3 regions of the Streptomyces sp. NBC_00887 genome follow, and region 1 is predicted to be linked to each of the others. Evidence: riboswitches for the same ligand, from Rfam matches in the RefSeq annotation. Region 1 holds a riboswitch; each other region holds the start of a gene.
What was found. Region 1 has a riboswitch for glycine ahead of gcvP (aminomethyl-transferring glycine dehydrogenase). Riboswitches for the same ligand answer to the same signal wherever they lie in the genome.

Region 1 (5,238 bases):
GGCCAAGATCGCCTCGGAGGAGGCGAAACCGGACGGTCTCCTGCTCATCGAGCCGGGTACGGAGCGCGAACTGCTCGCTCCCATGTCCGTGCGGATCCTGCCGGGCGTCGGGCCCGCCACCGGGGACCATCTGCGGCGCGCGGGGATGACGGTGGTCCAGGACCTGGCCGAGGCCGGGGAGGCAGAGCTCGTCCGCCTGCTGGGCAAGGCGCACGGCGTCGCGCTGTACCGCATGGCCCTCGGGCACGACGACCGGCCCGTCGTCGCGGAACGGGACGCGAAGTCCGTATCGGTCGAGGACACCTTCGACGTGGACCTGCACGACCGGGTCCGGGTCAGGACGGAGGTGGAGAGGCTGGCCGGACGGTGTGTGGAGCGCCTGCGAGGCGCGGGGAGGTCGGGGCGGACCGTCGTGCTCAAGGTGCGCCGCTACGACTTCTCCACGCTCACGCGTTCCGAGACCCTGCGCGGCCCCACCGACGACCCCACGGTCGTCAGAGAAGCCGCGGCGCGGTTGCTGGAGGCCGTTGACACCACCGGTGGCGTACGGCTCCTCGGAGTGGGTGTCACAGGGCTCGCGGACTTCACCCAGGAGGACCTCTTCGCGCAGGCCGCCGACGCCCGGCAGGCGGTGGCGGACGAGTCGGAGGACGGGGCCGACGGTGCCCCCGACGAGCCGGTCACGGCGGAGGAAACGGCCGAGGAGAGGGCGGACCGCCTCGCGGGCCGACGGTGGCCCGCAGGCCACGACGTACGCCACGAGGACCACGGCCACGGATGGGTGCAGGGCAGCGGTGTCGGCCGTGTCACGGTCCGGTTCGAGGAGCCGGAGGAGCGGCCGGGCCGGGTACGCACGTTCCGTGTCGACGATCCGCAGCTCCGGCCGGCCGACCCGCTACCCCTGGTGCGGGACCCCGTGGACTACTCCTCGTGGCCGGCCAGCCTGCCGAAGTCCCTGTCGGGCCCCGTACCGCCCGGCGCGGCGGAGTCCAGCCCGTAATGGCGGTAGAGCTGCAGTTCCTGCTCAGGGGAGAGATGACGGCCGACTCCGAAATCGGGGGCGTCCTTGATCAGGGCGCGGTCGAAGGGGATCACCAGGGTGCCGTCGACGAATTCGCTCGGTTCCAGCGGTACGAAGGCGTCCCGGGTGAACAGTCCGGTGCGCACGGCCGCCCACTCGGGTACACCGGTGGCGTCGTCGAGATAGACCTCGTCCACCGTTCCGATCTTGGAGCCTTGGCGGTCGTAGGCCTTGCGGCCGATCAGGCTGCGCGGATCGATGTCGGTCTGCACGGTGCCTCCCACTGGTCGCACTGCGGTCAGGGTGGTCGCAATAGCTCCACAGGCACTACGAAAGGCCAGATCCGGGGCTTCGGCCACTCGAGACGGCCGGCGCCGCCCCGCTGGTAGTCTGGAACACGGCTGCTGACCCTGTGCGGGAGAGTCCTCCGGAGCATTCCGGAGGCGCCGAAGGAGCAACTCCTCCCCGGAATCTCTCAGGCCCCCGTACCGCACGGACGAGGTCACTCTGGAAAGCAGGACGGGATCCGTACGGCACGTGCCGTGGCGGGCCCCGTCCTCACCGACGGTGAAAGCCGGTATGCCTCAGGGCGTGCCGGTGAAGCTCTCAGGTCGAGATGACAGATGGGGAGGCCGTTCGGGCAGCCACGCCGTGGTGCCCCTCGCAGGTCGTGAGACCAGGAGGCCTCCATCATGACCCCCCGTCGCACTCCGCTCTCCCAGCTGGAGCAGGGCATTCCCTTCGAGCAGCGCCACATCGGGCCCGATGCCGAGGCCCAGGCCAAGATGCTCGCCCAGGTCGGATACGGCTCCCTCGACGAGCTCACCGCCGCTGCCGTGCCGGACGTGATCAAGAGCGCCGAGGCGCTGGATCTTCCGGCTGCCCGTACCGAGGCCGAGGTCCTGGCCGAACTGCGACGCCTCGCCGACCGCAATCAGGTGCTCGCGCCGATGATCGGGCTCGGCTACTACGGCACGTTCACCCCGCCGGTGATCCTGCGCAACGTCATGGAGAACCCTGCCTGGTACACGGCGTACACGCCCTACCAGCCGGAGATCTCCCAGGGGCGGCTCGAGGCCCTGCTGAACTTCCAGACGATGGTGGCCGACCTGACCGGTCTGCCCACCTCCGGTGCCTCCCTCCTCGACGAGGGCACGGCGGCTGCCGAGGCGATGGCGCTCGCACGGCGCGTCGGCAAGGTCAGGAACGGCGTCTTCCTGGTCGACGCCGACACCCTGCCGCAGACCGTCGCCGTGATCCGGACCCGCGCCGAACCGACCGGCGTCGAGGTGGTCGTCGCCGACCTCACCGACGGAATTCCGGCCGATGTCGCCGAGCGCGGCGTCTTCGGCGTCCTGCTGCAGTATCCGGGCGCCTCCGGAGCGGTCCGTGACATCAAGCCCGTCATCGACCGCGCACACGAGCTCGGCGCGATCGTCACCGTCGCGGCCGATCTGCTGGCCCTGACCCTGCTCACCTCGCCCGGCGAGCTGGGCGCGGACGTGGCCGTCGGGACCACGCAGCGCTTCGGTGTCCCGATGGGCTTCGGCGGACCGCACGCCGGCTTCATGGCCGTCCGCGAGAAGTTCGCGCGCAGCCTGCCCGGCCGTCTCGTGGGCGTCTCCGTCGACGCCGACGGCAACAGGGCCTACCGTCTCGCCCTCCAGACCCGCGAGCAGCACATCCGCCGGGAGAAGGCCACCAGCAACATCTGCACCGCGCAGGTGCTGCTCGCCGTGATGGCGGGGATGTACGCCGTCTACCACGGCCCCGACGGTCTGCGCACGATCGCGCGGCGCACCCACAGGTACGCCACGATCCTGGCCGACGGTCTGCGGGCCGCCGGTATCGACGTGGTGCACGGCGCCTACTTCGACACCCTCACCGTGAGAGTTCCCGGTGCAGCTACCGGTGTGGTCGCCGGTGCCCGCGAGCGCGGGGTGAACCTGCGGCTCGTCGACGCCGACCACGTCTCCATCGCCTGCGACGAGACCACCACCCGTGCGCAGATCGCGGCCGTCTGGGCCGCCTTCGGAGCCGGCGGCGACATCGAGGCCCTCGATGCCGACGCCGAGGACGCGCTGCCCGGGAACCTGCTGCGCACCGACACCGTCCTCGCCCACCCGGTCTTCCACCAGCACCGTTCCGAGACCGCGATGCTGCGCTACCTGCGCAAGCTCGCCGACCGCGACTACGCGCTGGACCGCGGCATGATCCCGCTCGGCTCCTGCACCATGAAGCTCAACGCCACCGCCGAGATGGAGTCGATCACCTGGCCCGAATTCGGTGCGCTGCACCCGTTCGCGCCGGCCGAGCAGGCACAGGGCTTCCTCACCCTCATCCGTGAGCTGGAGGAGCGCCTGGCCGAGGTCACCGGCTACGACGCCGTCTCCCTCCAGCCCAACGCCGGCTCCCAGGGTGAGTTCGCCGGTCTTCTGGCCGTGCGTGCCTTCCACCGGGCGAACGGCGACGAGGGGCGTACCGTCTGCCTCATCCCGTCCTCCGCGCACGGCACCAACGCCGCGAGCGCCGTGATGGCGGGCATGAAGGTCGTCGTCGTGAAGACCGCCGACGACGGCGAGGTCGACATCGACGACCTCCGCGCCAAGATCGAGAAGCACCGTGACGAACTCGCGGTCCTCATGATCACCTACCCGTCCACGCACGGTGTCTTCGAGGAGCACGTCGCCGCGATCTGCGGCGAGGTGCACGACGCGGGCGGCCAGGTGTACGTCGACGGCGCCAACCTCAACGCGCTGGTGGGCCTCGCCAAGCCGGGCAAGTTCGGCGGCGACGTCTCGCACCTGAACCTGCACAAGACCTTCTGCATCCCGCACGGCGGCGGTGGCCCGGGCGTCGGCCCGGTCGGTGTCCGCGCGCACCTGGCGCCGTACCTTCCCAACCACCCGCTGCAGCCCGCCGCCGGCCCCGAGACCGGCGTCGGCCCGATCTCGGCGGCACCGTGGGGCTCGGCCGGAATTCTGCCCATCTCCTGGGCGTACGTACGGCTGATGGGCGGCGAGGGACTGAAGCGTGCGACGCAGGTCGCCGTACTCGCGGCCAACTACATCGCCAAGCGTCTGGAACCGCACTTCCCGATCCTGTACAACGGCCCGGCCGGTCTGGTCGCACACGAGTGCATCGTGGACCTGCGCCCGATCTCCAAGTCGACCGGCGTCAGCATCGACGACGTCGCGAAGCGGCTGATCGACTACGGCTTCCACTCGCCGACGATGTCGTTCCCGGTGGCCGGGACGCTGATGATCGAGCCCACCGAGAGCGAGGACCTCGCGGAGCTCGACCGGTTCTGCGACACGATGATCGCCATTCGCGGTGAGATCGAGAAGGTCGCATCCGGCGCGTGGAGCGCGGAGGACAACCCGCTGAGCAACGCCCCGCACACGGCGGCCGCGCTCGGTGGCGAGTGGACGCACGCCTACAGCCGTGAAGAGGCTGTCTTCCCGGCCGGCGTCACGCCTTCGGACAAGTACTGGCCGCCGGTGCGCCGGATCGACGGCGCCTTCGGCGACCGCAACCTGGTCTGCTCCTGCCCGCCGCTGGACGAGTACGACCAGTAGGAACGCGGACACCCGTCGGGGCCGGTGCGGAGACTTCTCCGGGCCGGCCCCCGTCTTTCTCCGGCCGCGGTCAGGCGGCCTTCATCACCTGGCCGGTCTTCAGCGTCCGGTGCGGGGCGATGATCTGCCCGTCCGGGAGCAGCTCACCGGTGTCCTCGAAGAGCAGGACGCCGTTGCACAGCAGGCTCCAGCCCTGTTCCGGGTGATGAGCCGTCAGGCGCGCGGCTTCCCGGTCGTTGGAGTCCGCGGTCGGGCAGGGTGGCTGGTGCTGGCACATGGATGGGTTCTTTCGCTGCGTTGAGTCGAGTGTCCTGCGGCTTGACGATGTGTTCATGGCCGCCCCCGTATCAGTCGGTCCGGTCCCAGTGTTGCCCTACGGGCGTCGTTCCGCAGGGATTTCGCAGCAGCTGCTCTTCTCCTCTCATGACGCATCACCCGGCCGGACGGTTCAATGCAACTGCACTGTCCCTTCGGGTGGTTCGGGGTGGCCTGAAGGGGCTAGTCCGGACGGGTACGGATGCGCCCCCGCCGTGGTGCACGGCGGGGGCGCATGGCGTTCGAGGATCAGGCAGGCGACCCGAGGAGGCCGGGCAGACCGGGCAGCGGAGCCGGGGAGACACGCATGGTCATGACCGGAAG
Region 2 (5,238 bases), 3.2 Mb from region 1:
CGGCAGGGGCACCCAGACGCGGCTTCGGCCGAGCACCTCGACCAGGCGGCCGCCGGCCCCGGGCACGCCGAGGGAGGCGCTGAGCACTTCCTCGAGCTCGTTGGCCGGCCATCCGTGCTGCGGATCGACGGGGGCCTGGGCCGGAATGTCCACGGTGTCTGTGTCCCTTTCTCGCCATGCTGTGCGGCAGAAACCATAGTCCGAGCCGTGCCCGGACGGCAGTGACACGGGGAACAGCGCAGGCCGGGGCAACCGGACCGTCCAGATTCCGGACGGCCGGACGGAGCTCACCGGTCTATGCGTTTGCGAACGAAATCCGTTCGATCGCCGTGGCGGCCTCCCGGTCGAGCAGCACCGCGGACGCGCAACCGGGCGGCAGCAGTCCGCTCTCCGTATCGCGCAGCAGCCGCCCGACCGCACCGCGGTGCCGGGCGAAGGCGTATCCGGAGACGCCCCGTCCGCGCTCCCGCTGGCCGGCCCTGGCCACATGAGGGGTGACGTCGAGCAGGACGAGATGCAGCGTGCGGTCCCGGCGCCCGGCCTCGCGGGCCAGCCAGCGTCGCACCCAGGCCTGGGTTCCGCAGTCGTGCACGACGACGGATCCGCCCGAGCGCAGCGCCCGCCACAGCCCGAGGTAGTGCGCGGCACGGACCAGGGGGCGGTAGAGGGCGTACGGGAGTAAAGCGGGCAGGGAGGCCGCCCAGCGGTCCCTGGTGTCCTGGGAGTCGATGGCGTGCTCCCGCACCGCGCGCCGGATCAGCGTCGACTTCCCGCTGCCGGGCAGTCCGGAGACCACCACGACATCACCCGCCACGAAGTCCAGGCTGCGCGGGCCGAGCCCGTTCCTGCCCCGCAGATCACGTACCACCGGAGCGTGCGTGCCCCGGAGCCCCCGAGCGCGGGCACCCTGCTGCGCGGGCACCGCACCGCGCGCTGCCCCTGCGGTCGTCGCGAACGGCTGCAACGTCATCGCTCTCCCCCTGCCGAGTCACCCACACCTGACCTGCCCAAGAAGTGTAAAGAAAAGGTAATACGGGACAACCGGTTCCGGCGGCACGTGTCGGCGCCCGAGCGGCCCGGTGTGCCTGCGCGGATCCGGTCGCCCCACTCTGGCGCAATGCGTGCGATGATGACCCCGCCAACTGCATACCGGCCGTTTGAATCCGCGCGGGAGAGTCCCGGTCACTGTGTGCGCCGGGCGCCGAAGGAGCAAGTTCCTCCCTTGAATCTCTCAGGCCCCGTACCGCGTGGATGAGGCAGATCTGAAAAGCGGGCCGTTCACGCGGCTCCACCCAAGGTGCAAGCCGACCCCCGTAGGGGCTGACCCTTTCAGGGGCTCTCGGCGAACCTCTCAGGTTCCGATGACAGATGGGGAGGGAACATCCTCTGTCGTCATGCCCTGGAGCCATGCCCATGAGCACTGCCCCCGCCTCCCGTCTCACCGCCCTCGATGCGCTGCATCGCTCCCTGGGCGCGACCATGACCGACTTCGCGGGCTGGGACATGCCCCTGCGGTACGCCAGTGAGCGCGACGAGCACAACGCCGTACGCACCCGGGCCGGACTCTTCGACCTGTCGCACATGGGCGAGATCACCGTCACCGGACCGCAGGCCGCGGCCTTCCTGAACTTCGCGCTGGTGGGCAACATCGCCACCGTCGGCGTGGGCCGGGCCCGCTACACGATGATCGTCGCCGAGGACGGCGGGATCCTGGACGACCTGATCGTCTACCGCCTCGGCGAGGCCGCGGCCCCCGAGTATCTGGTCGTCGCCAACGCGGGCAACGCGCAGCTCGTCCTCGACACGCTCGCCGCGCGCGCCGGGGACTTCGACGCCGAGGTGCGCGACGACCGCGACGCCTACGCGCTGCTCGCCGTCCAGGGCCCCGAGTCCCCCGCCATCCTGAAGTCGGTCACGGACGCCGACCTGGACGGACTGAAGTACTACGCGGGCCTGCCCGGCACCGTCGCCGGTGTTCCCGCGCTCATCGCCCGTACCGGCTACACCGGCGAGGACGGCTTCGAGCTCTTCGTCGCCCCCGAGCACGCCGAGCAGCTGTGGAAGGCGCTCACCGAGGCGGGCGCCCCGCACGGCCTGATCCCCTGTGGCCTCTCCTGCCGCGACACGCTGCGCCTGGAGGCGGGCATGCCGCTGTACGGGCACGAGCTGACCACCGCACTGACCCCGTTCGACGCGGGCCTGGGCCGGGTCGTGAAGTTCGAGAAGGAGGGCGACTTCGTCGGCCGCGAGGCGCTGCTGGCCGCCGCCGAGCGCGCCGAGACCGCCCCGCCCCGCAAGCTCGTCGGCCTGGTGGCCGAGGGCCGCCGGGTGCCGCGCGCCGGCTTCCAGGTCGTTGCCGACGGCAAGGTCATCGGCGAGGTCACGTCCGGCGCGCCGTCGCCGACGCTGGGCAAGCCGATCGCCATGGCGTACGTGGACGCGGCGCACGCCGTGCCCGGCACCGAGGGCGTCGGCGTAGACATCCGGGGCACCCACGAGGCGTACGAGGTCGTCGCACTGCCCTTCTACAAGCGTCAGAAGTGACAACGGGGCGTCCCGCACGTGACGTAGTCCCGTCTCACACCGTAAGACCACCGTTCATCAGCACTCCCCGGCGTACAGGAGAATTCAGGTCATGAGCAACCCCCAGCAGCTGCGGTACAGCAAGGAGCACGAGTGGCTGTCGGCCCTCGAGGACGGTGTGGCCACGGTCGGTATCACCGAGTTCGCGGCCAACGCGCTCGGCGACGTCGTCTACGCCCAGCTCCCGGAGGTCGGTGACACGGTGACCGCGGGCGAGACCTGCGGTGAGCTGGAGTCGACCAAGTCGGTCAGCGACCTGTACTCGCCGGTGACCGGTGAGGTCACCGAGGCCAACCAGGACGTCGTGGACGACCCGGCGCTGGTGAACTCCGCCCCCTTCGAGGGCGGCTGGCTGTTCAAGGTGCGCGTCGCGGAGGAGCCGAAGGACCTGCTCTCCGCCGACGAGTACTCCGAGTTCTCCGGCAACTGAGACCCAAGGGACCCCCTGATGTCGCTTCTCAACTCCTCCCTCCACGAGCTGGACCCGGACGTCGCCGCCGCTGTCGACGCCGAGCTCCACCGCCAGCAGTCCACCCTCGAGATGATCGCTTCGGAGAACTTCGCTCCGGTCGCGGTCATGGAGGCGCAGGGCTCCGTCCTCACCAACAAGTACGCCGAGGGCTACCCCGGCCGCCGCTACTACGGCGGCTGCGAGCACGTCGACGTGGTCGAGCAGATCGCGATCGACCGGATCAAGGCGCTCTTCGGCGCCGAGGCCGCGAACGTCCAGCCGCACTCCGGTGCGCAGGCGAACGCCGCCGCGATGTTCGCGCTGCTGAAGCCGGGCGACACGATCATGGGCCTGAACCTGGCCCACGGCGGTCACCTGACCCACGGCATGAAGATCAACTTCTCCGGCAAGCTCTACAACGTGGTCCCGTACCACGTCGACGAGACCGGCGTCGTGGACATGGCCGAGGTCGAGCGCCTCGCCAAGGAGTCCAAGCCGAAGCTGATCGTGGCCGGCTGGTCCGCGTACCCCCGTCAGCTCGACTTCGCGGCGTTCCGCCGCATCGCGGACGAGGTCGGCGCGTACCTGATGGTCGACATGGCCCACTTCGCGGGCCTGGTGGCCGCGGGTCTGCACCCCAACCCGGTGCCGCACGCCCATGTCGTCACGACCACCACGCACAAGACCCTCGGCGGTCCGCGCGGTGGCGTCATCCTGTCGACGCAGGAGCTCGCCAAGAAGATCAACTCGGCGGTCTTCCCCGGTCAGCAGGGCGGCCCGCTGGAGCACGTGATCGCGGCCAAGGCGGTCTCCTTCAAGGTGGCGGCGACCGAGGAGTTCAAGGAGCGCCAGCAGCGCACCCTGGACGGCGCCCGCATCCTCGCCGAGCGTCTGGTGCAGCCGGACGTCACCGAGGTCGGCGTCTCCGTCCTGACCGGCGGCACGGACGTGCACCTGGTCCTGGTGGACCTGCGCAACTCCGAGCTGGACGGCCAGCAGGCCGAAGACCGCCTCCACGAGGTCGGCATCACGGTCAACCGGAACGCCGTTCCGAACGACCCCCGCCCCCCGATGGTCACCTCGGGCCTGCGGATCGGTACGCCGGCCCTGGCAACCCGCGGTTTCCAGGCCGAGGACTTCACCGAGGTCGCGGAGATCATCGCCTCCGCGCTGAAGCCGGCCTACGACGCCGACGACCTGAAGGCCCGCGTGATCGCGCTGGCCGAGAAGTTCCCGCTGTACCCCGGCCTCAAGTAGGTCACCCGCAGTTTGCACGTCGGGTGGGGGCACCGCGCACACTGAACAGTGAGCACGGTGCCCCCACCCTTGTCCCCGCGCTCTTCGGGCCCACCGGCCCGGCCCGCACCACCCGGCAGACAACGGCGTCTACCAACCCCCTTAGGAGTCATCCCGTGGCCATCTCGGTCTTCGACCTCTTCTCGGTCGGCATCGGCCCGTCCAGCTCCCACACGGTCGGCCCGATGCGCGCGGCGCGCATGTTCGCCCGCCGCCTCAAGAACGAGGGCCTGCTGGCCCACACCGCTTCGATACGGGCGGAGCTGTACGGCTCGCTCGGCGCGACCGGCCACGGCCACGGCACCCCCAAGGCCGTCCTGCTCGGCCTGGAGGGCGAGTCCCCCCGTACCGTCGACGTCGAGGGCGCCGACAGCCGGGTCGAGGAGATCCGCTCCACGGGGCGCATCAGCCTCCTCGGGATGCACGACATCCCCTTCGACACCGACGAGCAGCTGGTCCTGCACCGCCGCAAGGCACTGCCGTACCACGCCAACGGGATGACGATCTTCGCGTACGACCGCGAGGGCGCCCTCCTCCTGGAGAAGACGTACTACTCGGTCGGCGGCGGCTTCGTCGTCGACGAGGACGCGGTCGCCGGCGAGGACCCGATCGTCCCGGACGACACCGTCCTCAAGCACCCCTTCCGCACCGGTGACGAGCTGCTGCGGCTCGCCCGCGAGACGGGCCTGTCCATCTCCTCCCTCATGTTGGAGAACGAGAAGGCCTGGCGCACCGAGGACGAGATCCGCACCGGCCTCCTGGAGATCTGGCGCGTCATGCAGGCATGCGTCGCGCGCGGCATGGCCACCGAGGGCATCCTGCCGGGCGGCCTGAAGGTCCGCCGCCGTGCCGCGAACTCGGCCCGCCAACTGCGCGCCGAGGGCGACCCCCAGGCGAACGCGATGGAG
Region 3 (5,238 bases), 7.6 Mb from region 1:
GCTGCATGTTTCTCCGGCCCCAGCGCCCGCACTGCGCAGCGTTCTCGCGGCACTCGGTTCTCCCACCGCAGTCCGCGAGGCCCACACGCCCGCTCTCCGGTCCGTCCAGGGATCGCTGAGCCCCGAACTGCCCCTCCCGGTCCACGTACTGGACCGGATCGTCCCCGACGATTCCACGCCCCGCACCCGCCTGGCCGGCTGGCGCTTCCTGATCCGCAGCGGCGAGCGCGCCGTGGCCGCCGCGGACACCATGCTCACCGCCGACGGCTGGACCTTCTCCCACTTCTTCGAGGGGCCGTACATCGTCTCGACCGAACTCGCCGTACGACAGGCGGATTCGGCGGCAGCGCACTACCAGCCGCGCCTGCTGTCCGTACCGGAGCTCTACATGCTCACGCTGTGGCTGCACGCGGACACCGAAGCCGATGCCGGGGGAGGCACCCTCGCCCCGACGGATGTGCTGGTGCCCCTCGCGCCCGCTCCTCCCGGCATCACGGCCCATCGACCGCATCGCGTCTCCGATCTGCTTCCGGTCATGACCATGCGTGTCTCCCCGGCTCCGCTGCCCGGTCTGCCCGGCCTCCTCGGGTCGCCTGCCTGATCCTCGAACGCCATGCGCCCCCGCCGTGCACCACGGCGGGGGCGCATCCGTACCCGTCCGGACTAGCCCCTTCAGGCCACCCCGAACCACCCGAAGGGACAGTGCAGTTGCATTGAACCGTCCGGCCGGGTGATGCGTCATGAGAGGAGAAGAGCAGCTGCTGCGAAATCCCTGCGGAACGACGCCCGTAGGGCAACACTGGGACCGGACCGACTGATACGGGGGCGGCCATGAACACATCGTCAAGCCGCAGGACACTCGACTCAACGCAGCGAAAGAACCCATCCATGTGCCAGCACCAGCCACCCTGCCCGACCGCGGACTCCAACGACCGGGAAGCCGCGCGCCTGACGGCTCATCACCCGGAACAGGGCTGGAGCCTGCTGTGCAACGGCGTCCTGCTCTTCGAGGACACCGGTGAGCTGCTCCCGGACGGGCAGATCATCGCCCCGCACCGGACGCTGAAGACCGGCCAGGTGATGAAGGCCGCCTGACCGCGGCCGGAGAAAGACGGGGGCCGGCCCGGAGAAGTCTCCGCACCGGCCCCGACGGGTGTCCGCGTTCCTACTGGTCGTACTCGTCCAGCGGCGGGCAGGAGCAGACCAGGTTGCGGTCGCCGAAGGCGCCGTCGATCCGGCGCACCGGCGGCCAGTACTTGTCCGAAGGCGTGACGCCGGCCGGGAAGACAGCCTCTTCACGGCTGTAGGCGTGCGTCCACTCGCCACCGAGCGCGGCCGCCGTGTGCGGGGCGTTGCTCAGCGGGTTGTCCTCCGCGCTCCACGCGCCGGATGCGACCTTCTCGATCTCACCGCGAATGGCGATCATCGTGTCGCAGAACCGGTCGAGCTCCGCGAGGTCCTCGCTCTCGGTGGGCTCGATCATCAGCGTCCCGGCCACCGGGAACGACATCGTCGGCGAGTGGAAGCCGTAGTCGATCAGCCGCTTCGCGACGTCGTCGATGCTGACGCCGGTCGACTTGGAGATCGGGCGCAGGTCCACGATGCACTCGTGTGCGACCAGACCGGCCGGGCCGTTGTACAGGATCGGGAAGTGCGGTTCCAGACGCTTGGCGATGTAGTTGGCCGCGAGTACGGCGACCTGCGTCGCACGCTTCAGTCCCTCGCCGCCCATCAGCCGTACGTACGCCCAGGAGATGGGCAGAATTCCGGCCGAGCCCCACGGTGCCGCCGAGATCGGGCCGACGCCGGTCTCGGGGCCGGCGGCGGGCTGCAGCGGGTGGTTGGGAAGGTACGGCGCCAGGTGCGCGCGGACACCGACCGGGCCGACGCCCGGGCCACCGCCGCCGTGCGGGATGCAGAAGGTCTTGTGCAGGTTCAGGTGCGAGACGTCGCCGCCGAACTTGCCCGGCTTGGCGAGGCCCACCAGCGCGTTGAGGTTGGCGCCGTCGACGTACACCTGGCCGCCCGCGTCGTGCACCTCGCCGCAGATCGCGGCGACGTGCTCCTCGAAGACACCGTGCGTGGACGGGTAGGTGATCATGAGGACCGCGAGTTCGTCACGGTGCTTCTCGATCTTGGCGCGGAGGTCGTCGATGTCGACCTCGCCGTCGTCGGCGGTCTTCACGACGACGACCTTCATGCCCGCCATCACGGCGCTCGCGGCGTTGGTGCCGTGCGCGGAGGACGGGATGAGGCAGACGGTACGCCCCTCGTCGCCGTTCGCCCGGTGGAAGGCACGCACGGCCAGAAGACCGGCGAACTCACCCTGGGAGCCGGCGTTGGGCTGGAGGGAGACGGCGTCGTAGCCGGTGACCTCGGCCAGGCGCTCCTCCAGCTCACGGATGAGGGTGAGGAAGCCCTGTGCCTGCTCGGCCGGCGCGAACGGGTGCAGCGCACCGAATTCGGGCCAGGTGATCGACTCCATCTCGGCGGTGGCGTTGAGCTTCATGGTGCAGGAGCCGAGCGGGATCATGCCGCGGTCCAGCGCGTAGTCGCGGTCGGCGAGCTTGCGCAGGTAGCGCAGCATCGCGGTCTCGGAACGGTGCTGGTGGAAGACCGGGTGGGCGAGGACGGTGTCGGTGCGCAGCAGGTTCCCGGGCAGCGCGTCCTCGGCGTCGGCATCGAGGGCCTCGATGTCGCCGCCGGCTCCGAAGGCGGCCCAGACGGCCGCGATCTGCGCACGGGTGGTGGTCTCGTCGCAGGCGATGGAGACGTGGTCGGCGTCGACGAGCCGCAGGTTCACCCCGCGCTCGCGGGCACCGGCGACCACACCGGTAGCTGCACCGGGAACTCTCACGGTGAGGGTGTCGAAGTAGGCGCCGTGCACCACGTCGATACCGGCGGCCCGCAGACCGTCGGCCAGGATCGTGGCGTACCTGTGGGTGCGCCGCGCGATCGTGCGCAGACCGTCGGGGCCGTGGTAGACGGCGTACATCCCCGCCATCACGGCGAGCAGCACCTGCGCGGTGCAGATGTTGCTGGTGGCCTTCTCCCGGCGGATGTGCTGCTCGCGGGTCTGGAGGGCGAGACGGTAGGCCCTGTTGCCGTCGGCGTCGACGGAGACGCCCACGAGACGGCCGGGCAGGCTGCGCGCGAACTTCTCGCGGACGGCCATGAAGCCGGCGTGCGGTCCGCCGAAGCCCATCGGGACACCGAAGCGCTGCGTGGTCCCGACGGCCACGTCCGCGCCCAGCTCGCCGGGCGAGGTGAGCAGGGTCAGGGCCAGCAGATCGGCCGCGACGGTGACGATCGCGCCGAGCTCGTGTGCGCGGTCGATGACGGGCTTGATGTCACGGACCGCTCCGGAGGCGCCCGGATACTGCAGCAGGACGCCGAAGACGCCGCGCTCGGCGACATCGGCCGGAATTCCGTCGGTGAGGTCGGCGACGACCACCTCGACGCCGGTCGGTTCGGCGCGGGTCCGGATCACGGCGACGGTCTGCGGCAGGGTGTCGGCGTCGACCAGGAAGACGCCGTTCCTGACCTTGCCGACGCGCCGTGCGAGCGCCATCGCCTCGGCAGCCGCCGTGCCCTCGTCGAGGAGGGAGGCACCGGAGGTGGGCAGACCGGTCAGGTCGGCCACCATCGTCTGGAAGTTCAGCAGGGCCTCGAGCCGCCCCTGGGAGATCTCCGGCTGGTAGGGCGTGTACGCCGTGTACCAGGCAGGGTTCTCCATGACGTTGCGCAGGATCACCGGCGGGGTGAACGTGCCGTAGTAGCCGAGCCCGATCATCGGCGCGAGCACCTGATTGCGGTCGGCGAGGCGTCGCAGTTCGGCCAGGACCTCGGCCTCGGTACGGGCAGCCGGAAGATCCAGCGCCTCGGCGCTCTTGATCACGTCCGGCACGGCAGCGGCGGTGAGCTCGTCGAGGGAGCCGTATCCGACCTGGGCGAGCATCTTGGCCTGGGCCTCGGCATCGGGCCCGATGTGGCGCTGCTCGAAGGGAATGCCCTGCTCCAGCTGGGAGAGCGGAGTGCGACGGGGGGTCATGATGGAGGCCTCCTGGTCTCACGACCTGCGAGGGGCACCACGGCGTGGCTGCCCGAACGGCCTCCCCATCTGTCATCTCGACCTGAGAGCTTCACCGGCACGCCCTGAGGCATACCGGCTTTCACCGTCGGTGAGGACGGGGCCCGCCACGGCACGTGCCGTACGGATCCCGTCCTGCTTTCCAGAGTGACCTCGTCCGTGCGGTACGGGGGCCTGAGAGATTCCGGGGAGGAGTTGCTCCTTCGGCGCCTCCGGAATGCTCCGGAGGACTCTCCCGCACAGGGTCAGCAGCCGTGTTCCAGACTACCAGCGGGGCGGCGCCGGCCGTCTCGAGTGGCCGAAGCCCCGGATCTGGCCTTTCGTAGTGCCTGTGGAGCTATTGCGACCACCCTGACCGCAGTGCGACCAGTGGGAGGCACCGTGCAGACCGACATCGATCCGCGCAGCCTGATCGGCCGCAAGGCCTACGACCGCCAAGGCTCCAAGATCGGAACGGTGGACGAGGTCTATCTCGACGACGCCACCGGTGTACCCGAGTGGGCGGCCGTGCGCACCGGACTGTTCACCCGGGACGCCTTCGTACCGCTGGAACCGAGCGAATTCGTCGACGGCACCCTGGTGATCCCCTTCGACCGCGCCCTGATCAAGGACGCCCCCGATTTCGGAGTCGGCCGTCATCTCTCCCCTGAGCAGGAACTGCAGCTCTACCGCCATTACGGGCTGGACTCCGCCGCGCCGGGCGGTACGGGGCCCGACAGGGACTTCGGCAGGCTGGCCGGCCACGAGGAGTAGTCCACGGGGTCCCGCACCAGGGGTAGCGGGTCGGCCGGCCGGAGCTGCGGATCGTCGACACGGAACGTGCGTACCCGGCCCGGCCGCTCCTCCGGCTCCTCGAACCGGACCGTGACACGGCCGACACCGCTGCCCTGCACCCATCCGTGGCCGTGGTCCTCGTGGCGTACGTCGTGGCCTGCGGGCCACCGTCGGCCCGCGAGGCGGTCCGCCCTCTCCTCGGCCGTTTCCTCCGCCGTGACCGGCTCGTCGGGGGCACCGTCGGCCCCGTCCTCCGACTCGTCCGCCACCGCCTGCCGGGCGTCGGCGGCCTGCGCGAAGAGGTCCTCCTGGGTGAAGTCCGCGAGCCCTGTGACACCCACTCCGAGGAGCCGTACGCCACCGGTGGTGTCAAC

Region 2: linked by a shared signal. The riboswitch ahead of gcvT (glycine cleavage system aminomethyltransferase GcvT) and the one ahead of gcvP (aminomethyl-transferring glycine dehydrogenase) in region 1 are both predicted to bind glycine.
Region 3: linked by a shared signal. The riboswitch ahead of gcvP (aminomethyl-transferring glycine dehydrogenase) and the one ahead of gcvP (aminomethyl-transferring glycine dehydrogenase) in region 1 are both predicted to bind glycine.

The regions. Positions count from the first base shown of each region.
Region 1 covers NZ_CP108788.1:1,215,598-1,220,835, reverse strand. Annotated here, with positions in the region: gene OG844_RS05545 (DNA polymerase IV) at 1-1,000, shown strand, start outside; gene OG844_RS05540 (PRC-barrel domain-containing protein) at 922-1,293, opposite strand; glycine riboswitch at 1,427-1,522, shown strand; gene gcvP (aminomethyl-transferring glycine dehydrogenase) at 1,714-4,599, shown strand; gene OG844_RS05530 (DUF5999 family protein) at 4,670-4,876, opposite strand; gene OG844_RS05525 (hypothetical protein) at 5,164-5,238, opposite strand, start outside.
Region 2 covers NZ_CP108788.1:4,429,836-4,435,073, forward strand. Annotated here, with positions in the region: gene OG844_RS20045 (enhanced serine sensitivity protein SseB) at 1-153, opposite strand, end outside; gene OG844_RS20050 (AAA family ATPase) at 296-970, opposite strand; glycine riboswitch at 1,159-1,256, shown strand; gene gcvT (glycine cleavage system aminomethyltransferase GcvT) at 1,414-2,544, shown strand; gene gcvH (glycine cleavage system protein GcvH) at 2,636-3,013, shown strand; gene glyA (serine hydroxymethyltransferase) at 3,032-4,291, shown strand; gene OG844_RS20070 (L-serine ammonia-lyase) at 4,447-5,238, shown strand, end outside.
Region 3 covers NZ_CP108788.1:8,784,207-8,789,444, reverse strand. Annotated here, with positions in the region: gene OG844_RS40085 (hypothetical protein) at 1-601, shown strand, start outside; gene OG844_RS40080 (DUF5999 family protein) at 889-1,095, shown strand; gene gcvP (aminomethyl-transferring glycine dehydrogenase) at 1,166-4,051, opposite strand; glycine riboswitch at 4,243-4,338, opposite strand; gene OG844_RS40070 (PRC-barrel domain-containing protein) at 4,472-4,843, shown strand; gene OG844_RS40065 (DNA polymerase IV) at 4,765-5,238, opposite strand, start outside.